One region of the Streptococcus sp. 1F3 genome, then DNA from elsewhere that is predicted to be linked to it. Evidence: predicted binding sites of a transcription regulator. Region 1 holds the regulator's gene; each other region holds the start of a gene.
The links. Region 1 encodes NrdR, which represses ribonucleotide reductase genes. Its sites were predicted from a motif close to ACACNATATATNGTGT; they were not measured.
Positions count from the first base shown of each region.

Region 1 (2,277 bases):
GCATGGTTAAAAATTCAAGTGCCGTCTTGGACCTACTTTCATGGACGATAGCTTGCTCCTGTCTGGTCAGACTAGCCGCGATAGGTTTTGCCTCCGCCTTTTGCTCCATACGTTTCACTAAAATCATCTGAGCATGAGCAGTTTCTTTTGCGACTTTATAAGCCTCTTGCCAGTCCCAACCCTTTTTTTCCGCCAAATGATAGAGGGCAATCACATCATCTGTTTCATTTTGAAACCGTAACTGATCGCGAGCCATCATCGTCTTAAAAGCCTGTAAATCAAAGCTCGGTGTAGCAAGAGGAGCAAGCGAAAATTCTCCCTCACTGGTAAAGACATCTGAAAAATGCCTGGTCACTTCCGTATCTGATACTGGTCTTGAGAGGGTCCATTCCTCAACTGCCGGCTCTCCGATTTTTTTGATCAGGAGTTTTTGATAGAGGGGATTCTTCAAAAAATCCTCTTTTGTTAAGGGTTCTATCATGCAAAACAATACCGCATTGTCCTTTTGGTAGACAGCAAGTAAGTCCATAGCTCCCAATATATCTATCGCTTTCTCCAAGCGATGGAGCCCCATATTGACATGGTTTAAAATCCGGCTAAGGCTATACTTACCCGCCCCATGATCATAGCCAGCCCATAAAAATTGATAGACCGCAGCCGCATCCTGACCAATAATGGGTTGATAACAGAGGATAAAGCTAAGCCAGTTAGGACTTATAGCGTTCTTTCGCATGTAAGAATATTGATCACTTGGTTTCATGTACTACCTATCTTCTTGTCTTGCTGCCCTTAGTGATTTGTTTGAGCAAGTTTTCCAATTCACCCACATCTTTAAAGGAACGATAGACTGAGGCAAAACGGACATAGGTAATCTCATCCAACTCCACCAACTCTTCCATCACTAAATTTCCAATCAAATCACTTTCCACTTCACTATCGCTGTGGGCTCGAACCTTTTGCTCAATCCGATTGACCACTTCTTCAATTTCATTACTAGAAACAGGACGCTTTTGAGCAGAACGAATAATTCCATTAAAAATTTTCTCACGGGAAAATTGTTCCCGGGTTCCATCCTTTTTCACGACCACCAAGGTTTTTTCTTCTACTCGTTCATAGGTCGTAAAGCGGTGACCACAGTTTTCACACACTCTTCTACGGCGAATGGTATTTCCATCTTCTGCCTGACGACTATCAACAACACTGGATTTTATACTGGCACATTTGGGGCAACGCATACTACTTCTCCCATTCTATCATGATGACTTCATTGTATCATATTTCACAGGATAATAAAAGGGAGCAAGATCCAACTCACTCCCTAGGAGAAGACTTCTCACATCAGCTTCTTTAGGTATGATTTCTCACACTTTGCTGCCGTTTTTGTAACCACTCCCGCCCTTCTTGATAGCCTTTCACCGCAAAGGGAATCATGAAAAAGACATAGGGATAGGCATATTGGCTTTTGGTCTCCCACAATAAATGAAACACCACTCCTCCTGCCCAGTAGACATAGGCATAATAGGCGATCGGCAGACGCTTCCGTGGAGGGAGCACGACTAAAAATACAAAGGCACCACCATATAGCAAGATTAAGTAAGCATGGGTATAATGATAAAAGAGGCGATACATCGCACCACCTCGGTAAAGGCTCTCTAGTCCTACCCCTTTTAGCGGGCGCTGTTGGAGCTTACTGGGTCCTGACCAAATAGACTGAAAGGTTGACTCCGCCCAGGTTGTCACAAACTTTTTCATAAAAAATTGCCCAGCATAGACCGGATTCTCCACAAAATCCTCTATCCGATGGTGAATCTCTAGCTTAGCAGCTTGCCCAATCTTTTCCTCAGCGCCTTCATAGCGGTCATAAACCCGTCTGACATATTTATTGTACCAGCCTCCTCGTCGGAGCTCTGTTTGGGTATCTTGCAAGCCCATTGCTAGCCAGGTTACCTTAGGATTTGGGGCAAAACTCACCTGTCCCACTTTCTCATAATAAGCTACTGTTGCCCTATTAAGACCAAAGGAAGCGACTAAAAGGGGAACCAATAGGCCAAGCAAGTACGGCTTACGCCGACGGAGACATTCCAGAAGCAGGATAAGAACAACAGCTACTAGCAAAATACTGTTGTTATTCCGAATCCAGTACGATAAAGATAAACCTAAACTGGCTAAGAGCGCATGCTTGAAATCTTGTGTCTGAAGATAGCGATTGAAATAGAGGAGACCAAAACTGGCTGCACAAAGTCCATAAACCAGGCCATAGACAAAGAACATATTAAA
Region 1 covers NZ_JBUEQR010000078.1:17,041-19,317, reverse strand. Annotated here, with positions in the region: gene ACVPON_RS07185 (DnaD domain protein) at 1-760, opposite strand, end outside; gene nrdR (transcriptional regulator NrdR) at 768-1,235, opposite strand; gene ACVPON_RS07175 (hypothetical protein) at 1,348-2,277, opposite strand, start outside.

Region 2 (2,277 bases), on a different contig from region 1:
TAAGAAAGAGCGACACCCCATCGGAGCTTTAAATGAACCTGTTAGCTCTGTAATCTTATCATAAGACAAAACATCCGGATACATCCGCTTGGTTGCACATTCCAATGCCAACTGCTTGATGTCATAGTTGGGACTACCTTCTTCTAAATTTAATCCACGTTTCAATGTAAAAATCAATTTAGGAAAAATCGCTGTCCGCTCCTCGCTACCCAGCCCCTTAATCCGAATCCGTAAAATTGCCTGTTGAATTTCACGCTCAAACCACGAAGTTCCTAAGCCAAATCCTAAAGAAGTAAAGGGAGTCTGACCATTTGAAGTAAACAAGGTATTGATCTCATATTCCAAGGACTGCATGGCATCATAGATGTCTTTTTTTGTCTTTTCACGCGCATAGTCCGCCTGCTTTTCAGGTAAAACCCACTGACTTGCATCTTTCAAATGCTTCTGATAATTCAACTCCGCATAGGGGGCCAACAACTCGTCTACCCGGTCTGCCGTACAACCACCGTACTGACTTGAAGCAACATTAGCAATAATTTGTGAAATCTGCGCAGTAGCCGTCTGAATAGACTTGGGACTTTCCACCTCAGCATTTCCGATCTTAAAACCATTTGCCAGCATACCCTTAAAATCGATTAAGCAACAATTAGTCATCGGCGTGTAAGGACTATAATCCAAGTCGTGAAAATGAATCTCGCCCTTTTGATGGGCATTAGCCACATGAGCTGGCAACAGCTGAAGACCAATGGATTTCCCAACAATACCAGCCGTCAAATCTCGCTGGGTATTGAAGACATCACTATCCTTATTCGCATTTTCATTGACCACCGTCTGATCTTTGGTCAAGAGCCTTTCAATAGTAAAGTTGATATCCATTGCTTGATGACGCTCAAAATCCCGCTTGGTTCGATATTGAATATAGACCTCTGCTAATTCATACAAGTGAGCTTTCAACAACTCCTGCTCAACAATCGTCTGAATTTCATAAATTTGGATATCCTGATGAAAGCGACGGCTAATCTCAACTAACACAGCCTCTACAACCTGATGAAGCCTCGCCTTTGAACAAGGATGGTCTAGTTCATCATTCGCTCGACCAAGCGCCACTAAAATTTTATCCGCATCAAATGCGACTGCACGCCCATCCCGCTTTAGAACAAGAATATCAGGTAGTACCTTCTGTTTGGTTTGCTCGAACATTTTACATGCTCCCCTTTCATATACTCTTTGAAAATCGAAACGATACTGGAACAAGTTGACTTGGTAAGCGATTGAGAAAAACTATTTTTCCTCTCTCACTCAAAATAGTTATTAACTATTTTAATTCCCCTTATCCTCGTTTCCCTAAACTATTTGATTTCCATTGCGCATTTATCTTTCTCTAGTGTATCACTTCACAAAGATAAATTCAACATCTAGTATCATTTTTCTTGTTTTTTTATAAAAAAACACAATATATAGATTTAAATGATCGTAAAAAAATGATTGCTTACACAATCATTTTCATTCCTTCTTCTCATACAAAGTGAGACGATTCGTCTCTAGCTCTACTTCTTCATAATTTTTTTCTAAGTTTGCTTTGATACTATCAAGAAGGGGAAGCTGGGGATTGACCACAATATAGCGGGCCTTATTCTTATTTAAATCAAAGACTAAACTATCTTGATTGTTCTTGGTATCCAAATAAGGACTAGCTGTCAGAATTTCTCCTGCTGATAACCGTTCGCTTTGAAGATAAATTTGAGCGCTGTTATCCCAAGTATAAATGGTATCTGAACTTTGTGAATGTTCCTTAATGTAAAGGGCAACTTCTTGACGATCCATCATCACATCTCCCTCAATAAAATAAGTAATCGCTGGTTTTACCACCAAAAGGAACAAAAGCCCAAGCAAGGGTAGATAGAGATGGGATTGAAGATAAGAATACTGATGCATCTTTTTAGCCAACAACTCTTCATTCGAAATAATCGAAGACTTAGCCAACAAAGCCATGACAAAACCATAGGGCAGGAGTAAAACCAAATAGCTTAGCTCAAATCGCCCACCTGCTATTAAAAAGAGGAGGTGTAATACAAATGCTAAGACAATCATACTCTTGAAATAAATAAATCTTCCCCGTCCTATTGAGAACAGTAAGTGAAATAGACTCTTTAAAAATCCCGATAGAAGCAAGAATAGGAAGATTTGAATAAGTGTCCAACCAAGATGATCATATGAAAATCTCAAGCTAAACTCATAGAAAAACGTCTGTTGAATAGCTGCTCCTAAAATTTGCTC
Region 2 covers NZ_JBUEQR010000050.1:6,199-8,475, reverse strand. Annotated here, with positions in the region: gene nrdD (anaerobic ribonucleoside-triphosphate reductase) at 1-1,200, opposite strand, end outside; gene ACVPON_RS04745 (quinol oxidase) at 1,504-2,277, opposite strand, start outside.
Region 2: nrdD (anaerobic ribonucleoside-triphosphate reductase) is a predicted target of NrdR. The motif match lies at 1,449-1,464, and genes of this name have one in related genera.

Region 3 (2,277 bases), on a different contig from region 1:
GCTTCTGCACCATTATCGTTTACACCTTCAACGTCTTTCGGTGTACCGATGTTCGCTGCAAGCTCAAAATGCTTGCCGTCAGCTGTTACAGTTTGTGCATCTTTCAAAAGTGCCCACTCTGCTTTTTGCTTAGCATAGGCTTCACCAGCTGCTTTAAATGTTGCAATTTCTTCTTCTGACGGATTGATAATGACTTCACCAGTAATCCCATTTACCGCAAGAACATCGCCTTCTTTTACAATTTCAGTAATGTTATTTGTACCAAGAACAGCCGCAATCTCAAGGGTACGAGCCATGATCGCTGAATGGCTCGTACGACCACCGATATTGGTGACAAAGGCTTTTACAAAGTTCTTATCTAATTGTGCTGTATCAGATGGTGTCAAATCATGTGCAATCACGATTGACTCTTCTGAAATCGCTGCAGGATTCGGCAAGCGAACCCCCAACAAGTGGGCAAGAACCCGCTTGGTCACATCGCGAATATCTGCTGCACGCTCTTGCATATAAGGATTGTCGTCCATGCCTTCAAAGATAGCGATAAACATGTCTGTGACTTCTGTCAATCCACTTTCAGCGTTGATTTTTTTCGCACGAATCGTTTCTTTTATCTGACCGACCATTTCTGGATCAGCAAGAACCATCAAATGGGCATCAAAAACGGCTGCCGCTTCTTCACCAAGGCTAGCTACTGCGTTCTCTCTAATAACAGAAAGCTCGTTTTGTGACGCTTCTAAAGCAGCATCCAAACGAGCTTCTTCTGCATCTGTATCTGTAACTGTAACAGTTTCAAACGACAAATCTGGTTGAACGAGTAGATATGCCTTAGCAACCGCAACACCGTCCGATGCTGCAATTCCTTTTAGCATTTCTGTCATACTCTTACGCCAAACCTTCCTTGTCCATTGTTTCAGTGATTGCTGCGATTGCATCGTCAGCATCAGCACCTTCAGCAGTGATTGTCACATCAGCACCTTGACCAACACCAAGGCTCATAACACCCATGATCGATTTAAGGTTTACTGATTTGTCTTTATAGTTCAAAGTGATGTCTGAAGCAAATTTGCTAGCTGTTTGCACAAGCAATGTTGCTGGACGTGCGTGAATACCTGTTTCTGCCACAATGTGGAAATCTTTTGAAGCCATATTTGGATTCTCCTTTATTTTTTTCAATATTGAAGGTTCGTTGTGATAACCCTTACAAAGCACATTATACCATTTCTTGAAATCATTTTCAAGAATTTTTTACCTTTCTTTCAAAATCCATATCCGTCAGAAGCAAGGCCAAATGTGCCTCCCCCTGCAATCAGATGAAACCATTTTGTAAACAATCTGAAAAAACAATCCAGTTGGATAAAAGCTATAGTTACACTATATATAGTGTTTATCAAATAAAAACGATACTATATTTAGTTTTTAGGTTGACAATTTTCCTGTTTCATTGTATCCTATATGGGTGATTAAAAAAGGAGAAATGTATGATTACTGTTTACTCAAAAAATGATTGTGTCCAATGCAAGATGACCAAGCGTTTCCTAGACCAACACCAAGTTCCATTCAAGGAAATCAACCTTGATGAACAACCTGAATTTATCGAACATGTCAAAAACCTAGGATTTTCTGCAGCACCTGTCATTGAGACAGAGACAGGAAATTTTTCTGGTTTTCAACCTGGAAAATTAAAAAATCTTATTTCAGCTTAGTTATCTACCAGTGAAGAACATAGAAAGAGTGACTATATGAGTTTGAAAGAACTAGGGGATGTTTCTTATTTCCGTCTTAACAATGAAATCAACCGTCCAATCAATGGACAAATTCCACTTCACAAGGACCAAGAAGCCCTCAAAGCCTTTTTCAAGGAAAACGTACTGCCAAATACCAAAGCATTTGCGAGCATTACAGATAAAATCCAATACCTATTGGAAGAAAACTATCTTGAGCAAGCCTTTTTGGAGCAATATAGCCCTGCCTTTATCGAAAAATTAGCACAGTTCTTGAAAGATCAAAACTTCCGTTTCAAATCTTTCATGGCAGCCTATAAATTCTACAACCAGTATGCCCTTAAGACAAACGATGGGGCTTATTACTTAGAAAGCATGGAAGATCGGGTCCTCTTCAATGCTCTTTACTTTGCAGAAGGCAACGAAGCATTAGCCATGGACTTGGCTAATGAAATGATTCACCTCCGCTATCAGCCGGCAACTCCAAGTTTTTTAAATGCAGGACGTGCCCGTCGGGGAGAGTTGGTCTCTTGTTTCCTCATTCAAGTAACAGATG
Region 3 covers NZ_JBUEQR010000089.1:2,993-5,269, reverse strand. Annotated here, with positions in the region: gene ptsP (phosphoenolpyruvate--protein phosphotransferase) at 1-878, opposite strand, end outside; gene ACVPON_RS08180 (phosphocarrier protein HPr) at 883-1,146, opposite strand; gene nrdH (glutaredoxin-like protein NrdH) at 1,479-1,703, shown strand; gene nrdE (class 1b ribonucleoside-diphosphate reductase subunit alpha) at 1,740-2,277, shown strand, end outside.
Region 3: nrdH (glutaredoxin-like protein NrdH) is a predicted target of NrdR. The motif match lies at 1,369-1,384, and genes of this name have one in related genera.